DNA from 3 places in the Ruegeria sp. HKCCA0370 genome. Region 2 is predicted to be linked to each of the others. Evidence: riboswitches for the same ligand, from Rfam matches in the RefSeq annotation. Region 2 holds a riboswitch; each other region holds the start of a gene.

Region 1 (7,324 bases), on a different contig from region 2:
TCAGCCGCCCCCCGGAAACCATGGCGTTGCATCCCGGCGATCCAGCCGGGGTTGGCGGCACGGGCGTGGACGACTCGGCTGATTTCTTCGCGCAAAGTACGGGCACGCGGATTTTCGGGGTTGGTATTGTCCAGATGGTAAAGCTGCGCGGTTCCGCCGGCGATCTTCTTGGCGGCGGCAAAACCCGCCTCGTGTGTGGCATAATCGTTGGCCAGAAGAAGATCGGTTTCGGTCAGGTCCTGCAAGTGGACAAAGCTGTCCGCATTTGCAACGCGTTGGGTGATGCCGTCCTTGTCCTGCGAGATGTGTTCGCCTTCCAATGCAAAAGAGCTGGCCTCAAGCCACGCTTCACCGGCCTGCGCACGGGCCTCGTCGGTATACACCTCGGAAAGTTCGGTCATATTCACGCCATAGCTTCCGGGCGCAGGTCCATAGACCCGCGCTGCCGGCTCCTGCCCGGCATAGGGGTTCCAATCCGTTGCCTCATCACGCGCGGACAATGCGCGCACCGCTTGGCCAAACAAAGCGGACAGCGTCGGGAAAACATCCCGGAACAGGCCCGAGACCCGCAGGGTCACGTCCAGGCGCGGGCGGCTCAGGTCGGTAATCGGCAGAACCTCGATGCCGGAAACCCTCTCGGACCCTTTGTCCCACACGGGTTTGACGCCCAGCAGGTGCAGGGCCATGGCGAATTCCTCGCCCGCCGTGCGCATCGTGGCTGACCCCCACAGATCGACGATCAGCCCCTTCGGGTAATCGCCTTCTTCCTGAAGATGGCGCCGCACCAGTTCTTCGGCCAGTTTCACACCCTGAGCATAGGCCGCACGGGTCGGAACCGACCGCGGATCGGTGGTGTAAAGGTTCCGCCCGGTGGGCAGAACATCTGACCGGCCACGATAGGGGGACCCCGAAGGCCCGGCATCAATCCGCTTGCCTTCGAGCGCTTTGATCAGCGCGTCGCGTTCGGCGTGGGCCGAAGGGGCCGGATCGAAACTGCCCGTCACCTCGGGCACGCGCCCGAAGATGTGCAGCCCGTCGCCAAACTGACTTTCCTTGATGTCACAGACAAAGCGATCGATGCGGGTGATGGCCTCGGCGGTGCAGGTTGCCTGATCGAGGCCAAGATCGCTTTCCAGCCCTATCGCCTGCGCTTCATCACGGATATCTTCCTGCAAGCGGTCGCGGCGTTTGGGGTCAAGCCCGTCGGCGTTGGAAAACTCATCCAGCAGCGATTCAAGCCGCACCATCCGATCCGGCGTGCCGCTGTCCTTCATCGGGGGTGGGATGTGGCCCAGCGTGACGGCTCCGATCCGGCGCTTGGCTTGCGCGGCCTCGCCCGGGTCGTTCACAATAAACGGGTAGATCACTGGCAGATCGCCGATCAGCGCCTCGGGCCAGCAATCGGCTGACAAGGCGACCGATTTTCCGGGCAACCATTCCAGCGTTCCATGCGCGCCGATATGGATCAGCGCATCGGCACCCAAGCCTTTGCGCAGCCACAGATAGAAGGCGACATAACCGTGGCGCGGGGTGCGCGAGAGGTCATGATAGTCGTCATCCCGCAGCTCGGGCGAGCCGCGTTCGGGTTGCAGCGCGACCAGCGCCTTGCCGCGCCGAAGCGCGTTGAAATGGAAGGCCCCATGGGCACAGGCCGGATCATCTTCGGGCGCGCCCCAAACGGTGTGCAGATCAGCGCGCAGGGTCTCGGGCAATTCCGCAAGCGCATCCTGATAATCCCCGAGCGACCACGAAATCCGTGCGTCCAGAAGAGTGTCGGCAATCAGCTCGCCTGTCGCGATGTCATAGCCTTCTTCGTCAAGATCGGACAGCATCGCCTCGGCCGAGGCCAGCGCGTCGAGGCCAACCGCATGGGCCATCTGCCAGTCTTTGCCGGGATAGGTGGACAGGACCAACGCAGGAATCTGATCTGCCTTGGGTTTGTCGTTCAATGCAAGCCAGCCCGATACACGGTCGATGATCGCTTCGATCCGGTCCGGTTCGGGCCGATGTGCAAAGCGCGCGTATTCCAGATGCGGATCGCGTTTGCCGGGTTCCTTGAAAGACGCGATTCCCGCCGAGATCCGTCCATCCACCTCGGGCAGTACCACATGCATGGCAAGATCGGCCGGGGACAATCCGCGTTCCGCCTCGGCCCAGGCTTTGCGGCGGGAGGTGGCGAGAGCGACCTGAAACACCGGCACGCCTGCCGCGTCCAGAGGCGACGTTCCCGACGCGCCTTTTCCCGAAAACGAAGTGGCGTTGACAATGGCCGATGGGTTCAGCGCAACAACATGTTCCCGCAACCAGTCGGCGGCCACAGGCGCCTTGAGAGACGGGGCAAACAGGCCCACCGCCTGGAATCCACGGGCGCGCAGGCTGCGGATCAGGACGGCGATCGGGGCGGTGTCTGCCGAGGTCAGGTAAGCGCGGTAAAAGGTGACGAGGATTCGTTTGGCCTTGCTTTCGAATGCGGTTTCCACCGGGATTACGCCGCGATCCGGACACCACGTACCACATTCGGGCAAGGTCTTGGCGCCCATCACCGGACCGGCATAAAGCCCCGCCGCCAAAGCCATCTGTGCCAGCGCCGCCTGTGCCGCGACCTCGCCGCCGGTATCGCACAGATGCGCCAGACGTCGCAGGGTCGAGACCGGCAGGGTGGAATAGTCATCCAGCCGCGTATCCTCGCGCCCGTCAGCGGGCAGTACCGCCAGCGCGATGCCCTTGGCCTGCGCCAGCGCCAGAACCTGCTGCAACCCATAAGGCCAGTAGGGGACGCCGCCGATCAGCCGGATCAGAATGCCCTTGGCGCCCTCCAGCGTCTGCTCGACATAGGTATCGACCGACAACGGGTGTTTCAACGCCGTCAAATTCGCCAGCCGCAGGGTCGGCATTCGCCCTTCCGGTCCGCCGCCGCGATGCCAGCCAGCCGCGAAAGCCCCCAGATCGCTGTCCGAAAAGGACAGCACCACCAGATCCGCCGGGCTCTGGCCCAGTTCGGTTGGGGTCTCGGTTTCCTCGAGCCCGTGGCTTTCGCGGAAGACGACGTGCATGTGTCTTACTCGGCAGCCTCACGCACACCCACGAGGATTTCGCGGATTTCCGCCTCTTTGATATCGTCATGCTCGGCGATGACGACCAGACGCGAACGACGGTCTTCACCGGGTTCCCACGGGCGGTCATACTGGTGACGCACGCGGGCACCTACCGCCTGAACCAGCAGGCGCATGGGTTTGCCCTGAACGGCGGCATACCCTTTGACGCGCAGGATGTTCAGTTCATTGGCGAGGCGTTCGATATTGGCGACCAGTTGGGCCGGATCGGTCTGCTCGGGCAGCTCGACGATGATGCTTTCGAAATCGTCATGCTCGTGATCGTGATGGCCGTCGTGATGCGAGGGGCGGGCGTCCATGTCATCCTCGGCGGCGGCTTCCAGACCCAGCACAACGCGCACGTCCACGGCACCTTCGGCCACTTCGACGACGGGCAGGGGGCGCGGCGCCTCGGCGGCGATGATCTCGCGCGCTTTGGCCACGCCTTCGGGGCCGGCGAGGTCGGGCTTGGTCAGCAGGATGATGTCGGCGCACGAGATCTGATCCTCGAACACCTCGGACAGGGGCGTTTCGTGGTCGATCGAGTCATCGGCCATGCGCTGGGCGTCCACCGCTTCGACATTGGGCGCGAAACGGCCTGCGGCCACAGCCTCGGCATCGGCCAAGGCGATCACGCCGTCGACGGTGATCTTCGAGCGGATGTCAGGCCAGTCGAATGCCTTGAGCAGCGGTTTCGGCAGGGCCAGACCGCTGGTTTCGATCAGGATGTGATCCGGGCGCGGCTCCAACGCCATCAGGGCCTCGATGGTAGGAATGAAATCATCTGCCACGGTGCAGCAGATGCAGCCATTGGCCAGTTCCATGATGTTTTCCGCCGGGCAATCAGGAATGGCACAGGATTTCAGGATGTCGCCATCGACGCCCACATCGCCGAACTCGTTGACCACGACAGCAAGGCGCTTGCCCTGTGGGTTCTGCATCAGGTGACGCACCAAAGTGGTCTTGCCCGAGCCCAGAAAGCCGGTGATCACTGTGACGGGGAGTTTTTCGAGGTTCGACATGTCAGGCTCCAATCGGGGGAATGCGCGAGGCACAGTTCTTGCGAAAGTGTTCGGGGCGTTCGCGCCATTTCACCAAACCATCTTCCGTGGCCAGATACTTGGTCGCGCCGTCGACGATGACGTCGACATGATCTGTTTCGTTCAGGTTTTCATACACGAATGTCCAGCGGCCCGGCCCGCGCAACACGATCGAACAGCCTTGATCGCAGTTTGACAGGCATTCAACGGCTTTCAGGGTGACACCGTCGGGCAGGTCTGCCTGTTCCAGGGCCTTGTGCAACAAAGCGCCCGGGCGTTGCGCATCATCTTCGACAGGCAGGCCGCGACGGCAGGTAGTACAGACCAGCAACTCGACTGGTGCGGTCTCGGTCATGTCTCTCATCCCCCCAAATCCTCTTCGCGGGGGACGGGGTTTCATGCGGGCCACAAGTGGTCATGGACCCGACACCGGAACACCCCGCCCGGTTTCAACTTCGGTTGTTGGCAGGTCTCCCGGCTTGCGGATGCCAGAGGCGGGCCTCTGTCGGATGTCCCGCCTTCCCGGCTTTCGGGCCAGTGGCATTGGGCATCCTCTCCGTTCACGGTCGCGGGGGCGGCTGCGTTTGGCGGCAAGACCGTTGACGCATTCCCTTTTCATCGGCTCTCACCGACACCAACGAAAGGGACATGCGGCACCGCTGGCCTGCTTGTCAAGCGAGTCGCGTGCAACAATGATGCAGAGGCATGGAAAGCGACCTGTGGGCGTCGATGGGCGGCATGGTGTGCCGGGACCCAGCCTGAGGTGGGCCCGGCGACGAACGGTATTTCAGCAAGGGGCGTAGACTATGGTGAACGGGTGCCTCGGCTGAACCTGTCCAGATGATGGGAAAAGACCACCGAACACCCTGGATCCTCTTGCGCTAATAGATGACGTTTATCATGAGCAGCGAGACGACCAGAAACAGCGCCGTCATTATTCCGCCGGAGCGGACGAAATCCATCACCTTGTATCCGGCCGGACCCATGATCAACGCGTTTACCTGATGGGTTGGGATGATGAAGCTGTTCGAGGTCGATATGGCGACCGTCAGGGCAAAGACGGCCGGGTTTCCACCCGCCGCCACCGCAATCGATACCGCCAGAGGCACCAGCAGAACCGTGGCCCCCACATTGGACATGACCAAAGAAAAGGCCGTCGCCAGAATGGCGATGCCGGTTTGCAGCGACCAGAGCGGCCAGCCGTCCAGAATTATCATGATCTGCTGCGCGATCCACGCGGCCGTGCCTGTGTTCTGCACGGCTTGTCCCAAAGGTATGAGGCAGGCGAGCAGGAATACGGTGTTCCATCCGACCGCGCGGTACGCCTCGTCCACGCTGAGCACACGGGTCAGCATCATGCCCACCGCGCCGGTAAGAAGACAGAGTGAAAGCCGGACGTCCGTGAACAGGATCAACGATAGCGAAATGGCGAAGAATGCCAGGGCCCAGCCGACTTTTTGCGGCCTCAACTCGTCCTGAGGAAAGTCCGTCGTCACAACGACGAAATCCGGATCTCGTTTGATCCGCATCAGGTTGTCCCATCTGGTATGCGCCACAAGCATGTCGCCCGCCTGAAACTTTTCGAGCCCGATCTGAGTGGATTCGTGATCCTCGGTCTCGACATGGCTCAGCGTCTCTTCGCCGCGGTGAATGGCCAGCAGCGACATCCCGTAGGTCTTGCGAAACAAAAGCTCGCGGGGGCATTTGCCGATCAGCTTGCTGTCGGGCGTGATGACCACCTCGGCCACGCCTGCATTGGTTGGGGCGAACTCTTCGACGAAAATGTCCAAATCCGGAAGAACGGTCAGCCCGTATTTCTCGGCGAACTTCTCGACCTCCCAACGGCGGCCGACGATGGCCAGCCGACACGGCGCTGCTATTTCCGCTGTCAAAACCTGAACCATCGAGGTTTTGCCGCGATAGAAGGTGGAAATGATGTACAGGTGGTTTTCGTGGTTGATGTCGGCCAGAATCTCGCCGACCAAAGGGCTGTCCTCGGGCACCACGACTTCGAACACATCGGCTTTGAGGCCATAGACCCTTTGCAGGTACTCCTGTGTCCCTTGTCCGGTACCCGTATTGTCAGGCCCTTCAGCCTCGGGCAAAACCCAACGTCCCAACAGCAGAAAGTAACCAATTCCCGTCAGGATCAGAACCGCACCGATCGGCGTGACCGAGAACAGGCCGAAGGGCTCCATTTTCTGAGAGGCCGGCAGACTGTCATTTGCCGTCAGGATCAGATCGTTCAGCAGGATAAGAGGAGACGACCCCACCATCGTCATGGTGCCGCCCAAAATGGCGCAGAATCCCATCGGCATGAGCAGGCGCGACAGTGGTATGCCCGACCGTGTGGAAATTCGGCTGACAACCGGCAGAAACAGAGCAGCGGCGCCGACATTCTGCATGAACGAGGATATGACGCCAACGGTGCCGGAAATGATTGGTACAACCCTGCCTTCGGATTTGCCGCCGTATTTGAGGATGACGGCAGCCACCTTGTTCATGATCCCCGTCTTGTCCAGACCGGCCCCGACGATCATGACCGCAATGATCGAGATGACGGCATTGGATGCGAAGCCGTCGAACAGAAGGGTGACATCCGCCAGATTTCCCAGCCCGGGCGCGTAGCTGAGCAAGCCTATGAGAACCAGAACCAATATGGCGGAAAGGTCGATCCTTATGATCTCGGAAACGAACAGAAAAACGGTGAAAGCCAGCAGGGTGCAAACGACCCCCATCTCGAAGGTAAAGGCAATGTGTTCCACAATACGTCCAGAACTTTTTCTTTGTTAGAGTCCTAGTTCATCCTTCCCGAGTTGTCATGAAGTTTCGTTTTTCGGCGATGGTGAGACATAATATTGCTCAAGGGCTGTTGTTTGAGCAATGCTTTCGGGAACCCCGTTTGACGAACACGTCAGAAAGAAGGATTGGACAAATTGCATGAGGCAGCCTGCACGTTTCGAGCGGGTGCGATGCCGTTCCAACCAAGTCGAAGCAGCACAGGTAATGGCAGGTCAATTCCAGCCATGGACGACAGACAATCCGACAGCTTTGTTTGCGGCACCATTCTGCCGCTGCCTGAACCGCTTAAAGGGCCTGCTTGGCCGTCCCTGATCGCAATCTGACTACAAGAATGGTATACATCTGAAAGGGCCGGAACAATGGTTCAGGTCACCAATTCTGAACATTTCG
Region 2 (7,324 bases):
AGAAGCCACAAGGTAGTGCATCTGTTAAAAACTTCTAATCGGATTGATCCACTTGTGCCTACCCTGCGTATCTTTTTGTAAACTGTCACATAAAGAGGCTGGAATGTTCGACGAACCCCGGGGTGTACGGAAGAAAATCGCGATTGTAGGTGCAGGCATTTCGGGACTTTCCGCCGCTTACTATCTTTCAGAAAACAACGACGTGACAGTCTATGAGGCCGAACCTCGGCTTGGTGGCCATGCCCGCACGGTGATGGCCGGAAAGAACGGGGATCAACCGGTCGATACGGGCTTCATCGTCTTCAACTATGCGACATATCCCTACCTGACCCGGCTGTTTGATGAGCTGGGCGTGCCCGTGATCGAAAGCGAGATGAGCTTTGGCGCGACAATCGACAATGGCCGCATTGAATACGGGTTGAACAATCTGCGCACACTGACCGCTCAAAAGCGCAATCTGGCGCGTCCGGCTTACTATAAAATGATCGCTGATATTCTGCGGTTTGGCAAAGAAGCCCCCGAAGCCGCCAAGGACGATGACACCACGATTGGCGAATTGGTGGACCAGCTGCGGCTGGGTCACTGGTTCCGGCACAATTATCTGATGCCGATGTGCGGTGCCATCTGGTCTACGCCGGTCGAGTTCGTGGATCAGTTCCCCGCACGCTCTTTGGTGCAGTTTTTCCGCAATCACGCTTTGCTGGCAAGTGGTCGCGCAAACCAGCATCAATGGTACACGGTCAAAGGCGGCAGCATAGAGTATGTCCGCCGGATCGACGCGGCCCTTCGTGCGCGGGGGGCAGAAATACGTCTGGCCAGCCCTGTTCAGAATGTATCCCGTGACGAGATGGGCGTCACCATCCACAGCCAGGGCGCCGTGGATCAGTTCGATGAAATCATCCTGGCCACCCATTCCGACCAGTCGCTTGCCATTTTGGGTGATGGCGCGACCCCCGCGGAAGCCGCTGCATTGGGCGCAATCCGCTACCAGCCCAATACGGCCACATTGCATTGTGACCCAGGTCAGATGCCAAAGCGGCGCGCCTGCTGGTCAAGCTGGACCTATCGTTCGCAAGCCGGAGATGTGGGGGTAACCTACTGGATGAACCGGCTTCAGAACATTCCGGACAGTGACCCGCTGTTTGTAACGCTGAACGCTTCATCAGAAATTCCCGCGGAAAAGATCTATGACCAGGTCGAATTTGCCCATCCGGTCTTCGACAAGGCCGCCCTGAAGGCGCAGGGGCAAATCCGCGAGATGCAGGGACAGAACCGAACTTGGTTTGCCGGTGCTTACAACCGGCACGGATTTCACGAAGACGGGATAGCCAGCGCGATGCATGTCGTTGCTCGAATAAATGGTGCCCCGCAAACCATCGGAGCTGAAAATGGCATTCCTGGGAAAGACGCGGCCCTATCTGTTGCCGCTGAATAAGGCGATATGGCGCACAGCGTTTCTTGCACTTTCCTTGCTGATCCCCAATGGGCTGGTCGCGTCGCCGGTCACGGAAGAACTGAACGATGCCCAACTGCGCGGAACCGCGACGTTCCGCTATCTGGGTTTGCCAATCTATGACGCCAAACTCTATACCCCCAAAGGTGCGCCGTTCAGTTGGAGCGAAGATATCGCCCTGCAACTGACCTATCGCAAGAACATCAAGAAGAAAGCGCTGGTCAACTCGACGCTGGACGAGATGGACCGCATCGGCCGTTCAGCGCCCGTTCGCGACGAACTGAACCGGTGCTTCAAGGCCGTGGCAAAAGGGGACAGCTATCTGGCGGTTTCCGACGGTCCCGACAAGATCAGTTTCTGGCTGAACGGGCAAAAGACCTGCACCATGGCCTATCCGGGCATCAAACGCAGTTTCATGTCCGTATTCCTGGGGGACAACACGCGGTCCGCGTCCTTCACGCGCAGGCTACAGGGGCGGTGATGCTCTATCCCCGAGTCAGTCTCTATGCGTTGATGCTTGCTGCGGCGGGTATTCCTCTTTATATCCACTTGCCGCGCTTTGCAGCCGTGAACCTGGGTATTGGCCTTGGGGTCATTGGTGCCGTTCTGCTGGTGATCCGTTTGGTGGATCTGGTGCAGGATCCGTTGATTGGTTGGGCAATCGACCGATGGCCCGGCGGCCAGCTTGCATTTGCGGCGATGGCGGCTTTGGGGCTGGCGATCGGGTTTCCCCTGCTTTTCAATCTGCCGCAGGGTGCCAGCGTGCCGGAACTGGTCGCAATCCTGATCTTGCTGTTCTCGGCGTACAGCCTGGGAACCATTCTTCTGTATGGTCGCAGCGCAACTTTGGCAAAGCGCACCGACCCGAAAGAGCTGATGACACTGGCCGCCTATCGTGAAGGCGGGCAGTTGACCGGCGTGGTCATCGCAGCCAGCGCACCAGCCCTGTTGTTTGCTTTCGGGGCAAAATCCCAAGGCTACCCCGCTTTCGGAATGTTTCTGGGACTGCTATCCATTCTGACCCTGGTGCTGACTGTCCCGATCTGGCGACGGACCCCGATAACAGGAACAGGTTTGTCTTTTTCTGGACTGGGTCAGGCAGGTGGCTTGCGCCTTCTTGCACTGGCTTTGGTAAACAGCCTTCCGGTTGCCATCACTTCAACCCTGTTTCTGTTTTTTGTGGAAGACCGGCTGCAACTGTCGGGCAAGGCGGGTCCCTTGTTGATCCTGTTCTTCCTGAGTGCAGGCGCGAGCGTCCCGCTCTGGGCAAAGCTCAGCAACAGGATTGGCCCGAAACAGACCCTGATAATCGCCATGCCGCTCTCGATCGCCGGCTTTATCGGCGCGGCCACACTGAGCGCAGGAAACCTTACCGGGTTCGCCCTCATCTGTCTCGCCTCGGGCGCGGCGCTGGGCGCGGATATGGTCGTGTTGCCGGCCATGTTCTCGGTCGTGCTGACCCGGGCCGGGCTGAACGCATCAGCCGCGTTTGGCATCTGGTCCTTCGCTGGCAAACTGGGCCTCGCCCTGGCTGCCTTTTTCACTCTGCCACTGCTGGAACGCAGCGGTTTCACCCCCGGTCAAACCAATTCCGCACAGGCACTGACCACACTCAATCTTGCCTATGCGGTGCTGCCCTGCATCCTGAAAGTCGGAGCGTTCGGGATGGTGTTGACCCTGCCTACCGAGGTCACAAGAAAATGAACGCTTTCACCATCATCCTTCTGGTCCTTCTGACCGCTGTCTTCATCCGCGCAAGGCTGCTGAGTTTTCGCGCGCAATCGCCGTCCGATTACAGCGGCACCGGGCCAAGTTTTTCGCTGAAAAAACACCTGAACGGAGAGATCTTGTCCGAGGGCCTGATCTATGGCCCCAACGGCAAAATGTCGAACAGCTTTGTCGCGCGCATGTCCGGCGAATGGCAAGGCAACGCGGGCACGCTGACCGAGTACTTCACGTATTCCAACGGAAAACAGATGACCCGCAAATGGTACCTGACGCTGGGAACCGGCAACACGTTCACGGCAATGGCGGATGATATCGTGGGCGAAGGTCGGGGCATCATCTCGGGGTCCACGGTGAAACTGACCTATCGCATCATTCTGCCAGATGATGCTGGTGGACATACGCTGGATGTCACCGATTGGATGTATCTGACAGAAACCGGCGTCATCATGAACCGGTCCGAAATGCGCAAGTTTGGCGTCAAGGTCGCGGAACTGATCGCCACAATGCGTCCAAGCTCCAGTTCGAAACCGATGCATCCAAGTGGGTCAAACGGGTATGACGCGACTTCGGAAGGGAAGCCGTTGCAATGATCACCTTTCGCTCTTTCATCGCCTGCATTGCCATCGCAAGCCTTGCAATTTTGGCGGCCTGCTCCAGCAAACCGAAGGTACCAAAAACGTTTCTGTCGGACCGACAGTTGAACCTCGAGGAATTTTTCGACGGTAAAACCGTGGCCTACGGTCAGTTTCAGGATGTTCTGGGAAATATCCCCCGCAGATTCACAGTTGATATCGACGGGACATGGGACGGCGAAACCCTGACTCTGGTCGAAGACTTCGTCTACGATGATGGCGCGACGGAACAACGTATCTGGACATTGACCAAAACCGGAGAGGATACATGGACCGGTACGGCGCCTGGCGTACTGGGCACCGCCAGCGGGATTGAACGCGGGGATACGTTCAACTGGAAATACAAGATCGACCTGCCGATCAAGGACGGGACCATGCGTGTCAAGTTCGACGACTGGATGTGGCTGCTGGATGACGACCGTCTGCTGAACCGCGCGTATGTCTCACGCTATGGCGTCCGTCTGGGTGAAGTCATCCTGTTCTTCGAGAAGAAATAGGGCCGCCAGGCCCGGTTTCATCACAACAGTCAGTAGAAAATAAACTCGTCCACCAATGCGGTCGTCGATCCCTTGACCTCTCCGGCCGTGTTCGCCCTTGGCCCGTCCGAGGCTGCGCCCTCGGCGCGTTCGCCGCATTCGATTTTCAAACGCGCGCGTTCTATCTGCCCCCAGAGGAAAAACAGACCATCCCGTTTTCCCATGAGGCGCGCAGGAACCCTTGTCCGCAAAACACCTGTTTTCGGTTTTGGCATCTGCTCTCTTACTGCCTCCGGTGTTTTCCACCATTGTCGGAAAACGTAATGGTTTTTCCGAAAAAAGACAATTTTTTATGGACAAAACGAGTTTTCTACCATCCGTTGACAGGATGGGCTGGCAACTCTCGCATGACGGATATTCGCCGTCTTTACCTGCCTCATGGCAAGCCAGCACCATCCCGCACGGATCAACGTCACCCAAACGGGCATTGCTGCAAACCGCTTTCCTTTGGCCTGACACTCTCTTTCCCAGCCAAGGTCAGGCGACGCGCAAGGTTTCGTTTCTGATCAGAGCAGCCGGGCCTTCGCCGTCGCGGTTGGGGGACAATTTGACGGCGCCGATGTCAGACGTGGCCGCATCCATCGCAAGGCCATTGGCCCCTGCAAAACGCCGTGCTGGCGGGCCTGCCACGCCCCTGTGCCAAGGACCGTGATCCCGGCGCCGTCCACTCTGCCGGAAAATTTCCATGTCTGTTTTGAAACCGGAAATGTCGCAAGCATTTCAGCGCCCAAGCGGGTAAAAAGTAGGCTGCCATCGTGAGGTGCCGCTGCTTGATTCTCAGACAGCGGAGAATTGGGAAGCCGGTGGAATTCCGGCACTGCCCCCGCAACGGTAAGGAAGGTCAGGTTCGACAATCAACCACTGGGACGAGGATCCCGGGAAGGTGTCGCAACCGGGTGCAAGCCCCTTTCAAGTCCGGAAACCAGCCTTGCAGATATGTCAAACCGCGGGTGGCGGTGGGGGCACGGGTTTCGGACGTGGTCCTCGCGCGCCTCCGGACGGTTCCTCCCTGTCATCTGCCCAAGCAATGCCGCGGGGCGCGGCAGGAGAGCCAGAAGTGAACAATGTCCAAAACCTGTTGGCGCGTCGAATCCCGGGCTATGCTCTGGAACGGGCCTTTTACACCGACCCCGAGATCTTTCAGACCGACCTGGAAACCATCCACTTTCGCGAATGGCTCTTTGCCATTCCTGCCTGCGAACTGGTGAAAGCCGGCGACTATGTAACATTCAACGTGGGTGCCTATCGCGTGATCATCGTGCGCGGCGCCGACAACCAGATCCGGGCGTTTCACAACACCTGCCGCCATCGCGGCTCGATCATATGCAAGGCGGCAAAAGGCAACGCGCCGAAGCTGGTTTGCCCGTATCACCAATGGACCTACGAACTTGACGGCTCATTGCTGTGGGCCCGCGACATGGGGCCGGAGTTTGATCCCAGACAGCATGGTTTGAAGACAGTTCATTGCCGCGAGCTGGCCGGGTTGGTTTACATCTGTCTGGCGGATGTCGCCCCGGATTTTGACACGTTCGCCAATATCGCGCGCCCGTATCTTGAGCCGCATGATCTTGCGAATGCCAAGGTCGCCTTCGAAAGCACGATCATCGAGAACGGCAACTGGAAACTGGTCTGGGAAAACAATCGCGAGTGCTATCACTGCGGCGGCAACCACCCTGCGCTGTGCCGGACCTTCCCTGATGATCCGGGCGTGACGGGGATCGAAGGCGGTGAAACCCCAGCCTATATGCAAGCCCATTTCGACAGGTGCCAGGCAGCGGGTATGCCATCGCAGTTCTACCTGCACGAGGACGGCCAATACCGTCTGGCGCGGATGCCGCTGAAAGAAGGCGCCGAGAGCTATACGATGGACGGGAAATCCGCCGTGCGCCGCTGGTTGGGCCGGTCGCCCTTTGCGGATGCGGGATCGCTTTTGAAGTTCCACTATCCGACCACGTGGAACCACTTTCTTGCCGACCACTCGATTGTTTTCCGCGTCACGCCGATCAGCCCGACAGAGACCGAGGTCACGACCAAATGGCTTGTCAACAAGGATGCGGTTGAAGGCGTTGACTATGACGTGAAACGCCTGACCGAAGTCTGGGTCGCCACGAATGACGAAGATCGACAGGTGGTCGAGGACAACCAGCAGGGCATCAACAGCCCGGCCTATGTGCCCGGCCCATATTCAGCCATTCAGGAATCCGGCGTGCTGCAATTCGTGGATTGGTATTGCAACACAGTGTCGGCCCGCCTGGCCCCTGACTCCATTGCGGCGGAGTAAGTCTGATGAAAGACCTGAACACGCTTTCATCAGCCGTCTGGCAGGATGGAGAGATGCTGGAATGTGTCTCGGTCGTGCCCGAGATGCCGAACACTGCCAGCTTTTCGTTCCGTGCCCCCTCGGGGGCGCAGTTCGCCTATCACCCCGGTCAGTTCCTGACGCTCGAGATTCCGGCGCCCGGCCAGCCCGGAGGCGTTGTGCATCGCACCTACACGATCTCATCGTCGCCATCGCGGCCGCGGTCGATCACCATCACCGCCAAAGCGCAACCCGACAGTATCGGCACGCGCTGGATGCTGGACAATCTTCAACCCGGCATGCGGCTCAAGGCCATTGGGCCTGCGGGCCTGTTCACCAACGCATTGAGCGATGCACGCAAGTTCCTGTTTATCTCGGCTGGCTCGGGCATCACTCCGATGATGTCGATGACCACCTGCATGTGGGACGAAGGCCGCGATCTGGACGTTGTCTTCATCAACTGCGCCAAAAGGCCATCCGAGATCATCTTCCGCCAGCGCTTGGAACAGATGGCCAGCCGCACGGATGGTTTGGACCTGAAATTCGTGGTGGAAGAGCCGGACCGCTACCGCCCATGGACGGGATATCAGGGTCAGTTCAACCAATTGATGCTGGGGCTGATGGCGCCGGATTACCTTGAGCGCGAAGTCTATTGCTGCGGTCCTGAGCTCTTCAT
Region 3 (7,324 bases), on a different contig from region 2:
CTCGGCAGGCGCATATCTTGGAGTAATCGATCTGGCCGTTACCCTACAGCCCCAGTCGGGGCTGCGTGTTGTTGACAGCCACGCCGAATTGCGCCCGATTTCGATGGGCGGCACCGCGATTGGCGAAGATTTGGCAATCGCGAATCTGGTTGAACACGCACATCAGCAGACCCGTCAGGACATGGCCGCGCCCGTTGCGCACGTCTCGGAGACATTGCACAGCTATTTCAGCTTCTGTGCGCCGGATCGTGGATTGACGCTTGTTGCCGCCGCACAAGCAGCCGCGTTGCGCCCTTTTTTACACGGCACCACGCTTGCAGAGCTGCCACTGTTGTCAGCCGCGTCACCGGCCAAATGCGGCGGACGCTCTGGCCCCAGGCACTATACGGACGTGCCGCCCGGTGAAATCTGTCTGCGTCACGTGGCGGACCTGCATGTCTTTCCCAACGAGTTGCGCGCGGTTCAGATCACGGGCGCGCAGCTGCTGGAGTGGTTGGAGATGTCAGCCAGTGCATTCAACCAACAATTCCCCGATGCCGAGGCAGAACTGTTCGACCGGGATCGGGCAGGATACAATTTCGATGTCATCTTTGGCCTGTCCTATCAGATCGACCCGTCGCAACCGGCGCGTTACGATGTCGGGGGGCAAATGATCCATCCCGGCCACAGGCGAGTGCATCATCTGACTTGCGCGGGCCAAGCCGTGCGGCCGGATCAGACATTTGTCGTTGCGCTCGATAATTATCGCGCAAGCGGAGGCGGACATTTCCCGCATGTGTCATCGACCCCTGCCATAGATCTGCCCCCGCTGGATATCCGGGACATTTTGCGGGATTACATGACGCACCGCCTGCCACCCGACCCATTGGCCCGGCAACCTTATCCGTTCTCGCTGATGCCGAAATCGGGGATGAAGACCATTCTTCGGACAGGGCCCGGTGCTTTGAAATATGTCGACGAATTGAACAGGTTCGCCCCCAAGATTCTGGAACCTGACGAACAGGGTTTTGCGCGCATTCGCCTGACGCTCTGACGGGTTGTCTTTTGCCGAAGCCTTCCCTATATCCAGAATCGAGAGGTTGGCGCGGGCGAGCGCCTCGCCAACCTGGTCAGGTCCGGAAGGAAGCAGCCACAACGAGCCCCGCTTGGGTCGATGTCCAACCTCTCACTTTATGAACCTTAATGAACCTTGGCCGCAGGAGGGCTTTATGATTGTAGCAAAGATCCTTCGGGCAGCACGGTTCTGACCTCACGGTATCAACTGACTGCCTGAACACATGACCCGGGGATGAGCGCTTGCCATCCGTCGGGAGTGCTGTTTCTGACGACAGGCAGACCAATGTTTCTTACACTTTCGGACCTGGGATGGTCCTCTCACTTTGCTGCGCAACACGCGGCTTATCCTTCCTGCACACCTTTTCGCATCACTTCCGTTCATCGGGACCGCCTGATCGGGCTGAACCCGGATGGTGAAGTCCCGTTGCTGACCCTCGATCAATCAACCGGCACCTATGCCGTTGGCGACTGGGTTCTCACCGACGACGACAAACGCGTGCGCCATTTTCTCGACCGGCGCAGCCTGCTGCACCGACGCGCCGCCGGTACAGGTGCCGCGACGCAACTGATCGCAGCCAATGTCGATGTGCTGTTCATCGTCAGCTCGTGCAATGCCGATTTCAACCTGCCCCGGCTGGAACGATATCTGGCGCTTGCGCATCAGGCGGGGTGTTACCCGGTCGTTGTTCTGACAAAGGCCGACAAATCGGCAGACCCTGACAGTTTCGCGGGGCAGGTGCAATCACTGGACCCGTTCCTGACGGTTCTGGCGATCAACGCGCTGGACCCGGCAGAGGTTGAAAAGGTTCTGTCCTGGTGCCCAAAAAGCCAGACCGGAGCGCTGGTTGGTTCGTCGGGCGTTGGCAAGACGACACTTGCCAATACCATGACCGATCAGAATCTTGCCACCTCGGACATTCGCGAGGATGACGCGCGGGGCCGACACACGACAACCGCACGCGCATTGCACCGGATGCGCAACGGCGGCTGGTTGATCGATACACCCGGAATGCGCGCGTTGCGCCTGCTGGACGCTCAGGACGGGATCGACGACGTTTTCTCGGACCTTGTCGAGTTGAGCCGGGACTGCCGTTTTTCGGATTGCCAGCACAGCTCCGAGCCCGGATGTGCCGTGCAAAAGGCAATAAGCCACGGCACGCTTGATCCGGCTCGATTGGACCGATGGCGCAAGCTTCGGCGCGAAGATCAGCGCAATTCTGAAACCGTCGCGCAGTCCCGGGCGCGGGACAAAGCGTTCGGCAAGATGGTCCGTGGCGTCATGAAGGAAAAGAAACTTCGCAACCGGTGATGGCGGGTCGGGGCCTGGCCCGTTCTGCGCCGCGTCTGATCAAGCGATCAGTCGCGGCCAAACCGCTGCATTGCGCCGGGCAAATGCTCCGATATGACCAACCTCGGACAACCCGAAATCGGCAGGGCTCAGCAGGTGGCGGTTGGCATCGGGGCCGTAAAGATCCGCAAGCCGCCAAACCGCGTCCGGCGGCACCATCTGGTCGTCCTCGAAGGTGAACAAATCCACGGGCGTTCCAGAATCCTTCCACTGCGCCGCAGGTAACTCATGCCCGATTTCAGGCACATAGTTCAAAGGCGCCGTACACCATTTGCGCCACTGCCAATAGACCGATGCCGGCAGATCCGAGCCGAACCCGATCGCCTTTCCGGGAAGGTAGCCAAGGGCTCGGGCCAAAAGCGGGGCATGACCATACCAGAACAATCCTGCCAAACCACGATAGGGCCACGGGTGGTCGCTTACAGTTACCAGCCCCGAACACACACAGATCATCCGGTCAATCAGATCGATATCCGGCTGCACAGGCCCCAACATTGCGCCGATCGAATGGCCGATGGTCCAATGCTGCGAATCGGGAAACCGTCTGCGCATTTCCGCCCGTGCCGCGGGCATGTCGATCAAGGCCCAATCCGCCATGGTCGCACGCGAGTCTTTCAGGCGGCCAGTCAAGGAATGCCCGTAATCGCGATAGTCATAGGTCAGGCAGGCCATACCCTGCTCGGCAGCAAGCCATCGTGCGAAATGACGGTAATAATCGCGCGGCACACCCGTTGCACTGTTCAGCACGACGACGATTTCGGGCGAGGTCAGCGGGCTGTACAACCGAGCAGACAGTGTTTTCTGCCCGGACGGAAAGCGAAACTCTTCGGTCAATACCGTTTGCTCTGTGTCCAACATGATCTCTGGCTTTGCGCTTGGTAAATCCGGTTTCCGAACCTCAACGCCCTCGACACTATGCATGAACCAACATCGTATCCAGCATGACCAAGCGTCCGGCCAAAAGATCGGCTTGACTCGATGCGTGCTCAAACGCTAGCGGTTGTGTGATGGTTTCCGGCCTCCACAAGGGGTCGGGATGAAAAGGGAACACGGTGCGGTAATGTCTGGTCATGCAGGCAACAACCAAATCCGCGACTGCCCCCGCAACTGTAAGCGGTAAGCGATGCCGAAACACCACTGGCCCCGAAGGCTGGGAAGGTCGGCAAAGCGATGACCCGCAAGTCAGGAGACCTGCCATCGGAAACGAAACCGAAACTCGGGCGGGGTGTCCGGGCAGGTCCTGACGGCATCACGCTGTTCCACCTGTCCCCAATATCCTGTCCACCAAGCGCGGAGGGCGCAGGATGATCTGGAAGACAAAAACACATGAATTCAGTGCAACAGTATGTCAGCGGACGGGCAAAACCTGTCCCGCTTTGGCGCGGCTGGCGCGCTCGATATCCGAAGCCATGGCCCAGGCGACCTCGGCCACAAGTGACGATTTCGAGATTGAGGGCAGCAGCGAGCTGTCACATTGCGCCGAAGGATGTCATGCAATTTTCCGCGCGCGATCAGACAGCATTCGTGTCTTTTGCGGAACGCAGCCCGAAACCGCAATTGAGCCGCTGAACGGCTATGCCGACCTGATCTTCGGAAACACGTTCAGTGCGATGCCATCCGGCGTCGTGAAGACCCCACCCTGCGCGATGATCGAAGTTTCCACGATCCGGCCTCGAAAACCTGCTTGCGCGCCCATGCAGATTTCAATCTGAATCCAGACTGACCTGTGCCTGGGCGCGCCGAGAGGCCCAGGCCAGTTGCGCATCCGTTTCGACGGCGCAAGGGCGCACCGCCCGCAATCGTTGCAGCGCCGTGTCCGCGCGTTCGCCGCATTCGACCATAAGCCGAAGGACAACCATACCTGACCTGCCACATCCCCCGCGGCAGTGTACCAATACGCGACCTCCGCCGGAAAGCGCGTGCCGGGCCGCGGCGCTGACGGACGGCCACGCGTCATCAATCGCTTTTGTCGGCGCTCCGAAATCTTCGATCGGCAGGTGAACCCATCGGCTGGCGCGGCTTTGAATATCGCTGCCAAATTCCTGCGCCCCGTCCTGAAGCATTTCGACATCCGTCGTCATCGAAACAACAAGCCCCGGCTGCCAGGCTGCGATCATATCCAGATCGCTGGAGTAATCTCCGCCGCGTCCGGGCATCGAGGTCAGCGCCAGCGTTCCGCCACCGACTTGCAGGGCGTAGATCACCAACTGCGACATGAATCCTGTCCTCCCCAAAGAACTCTTTACAAAATGAGCCATTAAATCCGCTGATGCAGTTTAGTGCGAAAGCGACTCGTTTCTAAATCAAAAATCATCGCGCCCCGCTGTGGACGCGGGCAACGGTGGCCACTACGCTGTGCCCAAGCACCGAATCCCAACGAGAAGACATGACAGACAGCTCCAACCCCGCCTATCAGGTTCTCGCCCGCAAATATCGCCCGGAAACCTTTGCCGATCTGGTGGGTCAGGATGCCATGGTGCGCACCCTGAAAAACGCGTTCGCGGCCGACCGGATCGCGCAGGCCTTCATCATGACCGGTATTCGCGGCACCGGCAAAACCACGACCGCAAGGATCATCGCCAAGGGGATGAACTGCATCGGACCCGACGGAACCGGTGGCCCCACGACCGAACCCTGCGGTCAGTGCGAACATTGTGTCGCCATCATGGAAGGCCGCCATGTCGACGTGATGGAGATGGACGCCGCCAGCCGTACGGGCGTCAACGACATCCGCGAGATCATTGACAGTGTCCGCTATCGCGCCGCCAGCGCGCGTTACAAGATTTATATCATCGACGAGGTTCATATGCTCTCGACCAGCGCGTTCAACGCGCTGCTCAAGACGTTGGAAGAACCGCCCGCGCATGTGAAGTTCATCTTCGCAACCACTGAAATCCGCAAAGTCCCTGTCACCGTGCTGTCCCGCTGCCAGCGTTTCGACCTGCGCCGGATCGAACCCGAAGACATGATTGGCCTGCTGCGCAAGATCGCCGAAGCGGAAAGCGCCCAGATTGCAGAAGACGCGCTGGCATTGATCACCCGAGCAGCGGAAGGATCGGCCCGGGATGCGACCTCGTTGCTGGATCAGGCGATATCGCACGGGGCTGGCGAGACGACCGCCGATCAGGTCCGAGCAATGCTTGGACTGGCGGACCGTGGCCGCGTTCTGGACCTTATGGATATGATCCTGCGCGGCGACGCCGCGGGCGCACTTACCGAGTTGAGCGGCCAATACGCCGAAGGCGCGGACCCGCTGGCGGTGCTGCGCGATCTGGCCGAGATCACGCACTGGGTGTCCGTCGTAAAGATCACACCTGACGCGGCCCAGGACCCGACGGTTTCTCCGGACGAACGGACCCGGGGCCAACAGATGGCCGAGGCTCTGCCGATGCGGGTTCTGACCCGGATGTGGCAAATGCTGCTGAAGGCGCTCGAGGAAGTCTCGGCTGCCCCCAACGCCATGATGGCCGCTGAAATGGCCGTTATTCGCCTGACCCATGTGGCGGATTTGCCCAGCCCCGAAGAGCTGATCAAACGGTTGCAAGATGCCCCGCCACCGCCGCCGGGCGGGCCCAATGGCGGCGTTTCGATACCCCGACAGGGCGCCGGTCCGGCGCCGGCTGGCGCGGCCCATCCACCTACCTATGCGCCGTCCCCTCGCGGTGCCGGTGGCGCACCGGTTGCAGCCCTGGCGCAGGATTCCCAGACGGCTCTTGCCCGGTACCCGACCTTCGATCACGTGGTGGAATTGATCCGGACAAATCGCGACGTGAAGTTGCTGGTCGAGGTGGAAAACGGCGTGCGCCTCGTCTCCTATCAACCCGGGCGAATCGAATTTACGCCCGCCGCCCAGGCACCGGCCGATCTGGCGCCACGGCTGGGCTCTGCCCTGCAACGCTGGACAGGAAATCGGTGGGCTGTCTCGATCGTCTCGGACGGTGAAGCCCCCACAATTGCAGAAATACGGGACGAGGCCGAGCTGGCTCTGAAATCCGAGGCCGAAAAACACCCGTTGGTGCAGGCGGTACTGGCGCAATTCCCAAAGGCGAAAATCACCAGGATCGAAACGCCGGAGCAACGCGCCGCCAAGGTCGAGACCGAAGCGCTTCCCGAGGTTGAAGACGAGTGGGACCCGTTCGAGGAAGACTGACCTCACCGCCCGTCACCCCCTGTTTCAAACGAAACAGATCGAGGTTTCGATCGAATACATCCGCCCGCATGTCTCAGATCGTTTGTTGCGACACCGGCCAGCGGTAGGCGGCCCGTGACAATTCTGATCCGGATGCCGCGTAGCCATTCGAACCACGCCCAGATTTTCTTTGCCCTGTGTGATCAGTCTCGGCAGCAGGCCATATGCGCGCCAAGGACGATCTGCGCTTTTCGGACCTGCAGGCGAATATGGCGTCGCAGACGGGCGGCACGATCCTGCTGACGCCTGCGCCGATCAACATGCCGGCCGGAACGGTAGAGCCTCCGACCGGCGGGAGAACCCTTGTGCCATGTCGCTGCTGCCCGTATCTAGAGCGCAAACGGAGACACAGGAGAATACTATGCTGAAAGGACTCGGCGGGCTTGGCGGTCTGGGCGACATGGCCAAGATGATGAAATCCGCGCAGGACCTGCAAACCAAGATGACCGAAATGCAGGAAGAGCTGAACAACATGATGGTTGTCGGCGAATCCGGTGCAGGGCTGGTCAAGGCAACGGCGACAGCCAAGGGTGAACTCAAAGGTCTGGATATCGACCCCTCCATCTTCAACGGTGATGACAAGGAAGTGGTCGAAGACCTGATCCTAGCCGCCATCAAGGATGCGCAGACCAAAGCCGCTGAACGTTCGCAGGAAGAAATGGCCAAGCTGACCGAAAGCATGGGCTTGCCCGCAGACATCAAGCTGCCGTTCTGAGCTTCATCTTTTCTGA

Evidence for each region. A riboswitch is a leader RNA that binds a small molecule or an ion and turns the genes downstream of it on or off. The one in region 2 is predicted to bind cobalamin.
Region 1: it holds a riboswitch for cobalamin, as region 2 does, so the genes downstream of both, GOW31_RS12195 (DUF1636 domain-containing protein) here and GOW31_RS18595 (aromatic ring-hydroxylating dioxygenase subunit alpha) in region 2, are expected to answer to the same signal.
Region 3: it holds a riboswitch for cobalamin, as region 2 does, so the genes downstream of both, GOW31_RS20275 (hypothetical protein) here and GOW31_RS18595 (aromatic ring-hydroxylating dioxygenase subunit alpha) in region 2, are expected to answer to the same signal.

The regions. Positions count from the first base shown of each region.
Region 1 is NZ_WQEP01000005.1:63,124-70,447, forward strand. Features, by position in the region: gene cobN (cobaltochelatase subunit CobN) at 1-3,053, opposite strand, end outside; gene cobW (cobalamin biosynthesis protein CobW) at 3,059-4,114, opposite strand; gene GOW31_RS12195 (DUF1636 domain-containing protein) at 4,116-4,487, opposite strand; cobalamin riboswitch at 4,579-4,786, opposite strand; gene GOW31_RS12200 (SLC13 family permease) at 5,014-6,870, opposite strand.
Region 2 is NZ_WQEP01000010.1:147,685-155,008, forward strand. Features, by position in the region: gene GOW31_RS18560 (NAD(P)/FAD-dependent oxidoreductase) at 104-1,435, shown strand; gene GOW31_RS18565 (hypothetical protein) at 1,389-1,934, shown strand; gene GOW31_RS18570 (MFS transporter) at 1,934-3,157, shown strand; gene GOW31_RS18575 (DUF3833 domain-containing protein) at 3,154-3,771, shown strand; gene GOW31_RS18580 (DUF3833 family protein) at 3,768-4,310, shown strand; gene GOW31_RS18585 (hypothetical protein) at 4,340-4,513, opposite strand; gene GOW31_RS18590 (hypothetical protein) at 4,827-5,036, opposite strand; cobalamin riboswitch at 5,091-5,295, shown strand; gene GOW31_RS18595 (aromatic ring-hydroxylating dioxygenase subunit alpha) at 5,377-6,630, shown strand; gene GOW31_RS18600 (hybrid-cluster NAD(P)-dependent oxidoreductase) at 6,636-7,324, shown strand, end outside.
Region 3 is NZ_WQEP01000014.1:45,707-53,030, forward strand. Features, by position in the region: gene GOW31_RS20255 (bifunctional 2',3'-cyclic-nucleotide 2'-phosphodiesterase/3'-nucleotidase) at 1-1,033, shown strand, start outside; RNA gene ffs (signal recognition particle sRNA small type) at 1,073-1,171, shown strand; gene rsgA (ribosome small subunit-dependent GTPase A) at 1,340-2,365, shown strand; gene GOW31_RS20270 (hypothetical protein) at 2,405-3,262, opposite strand; cobalamin riboswitch at 3,396-3,618, shown strand; gene GOW31_RS20275 (hypothetical protein) at 3,709-4,116, shown strand; gene GOW31_RS20280 (dual specificity protein phosphatase family protein) at 4,108-4,620, opposite strand; gene GOW31_RS20285 (DNA polymerase III subunit gamma/tau) at 4,791-6,554, shown strand; gene GOW31_RS20290 (YbaB/EbfC family nucleoid-associated protein) at 6,955-7,308, shown strand.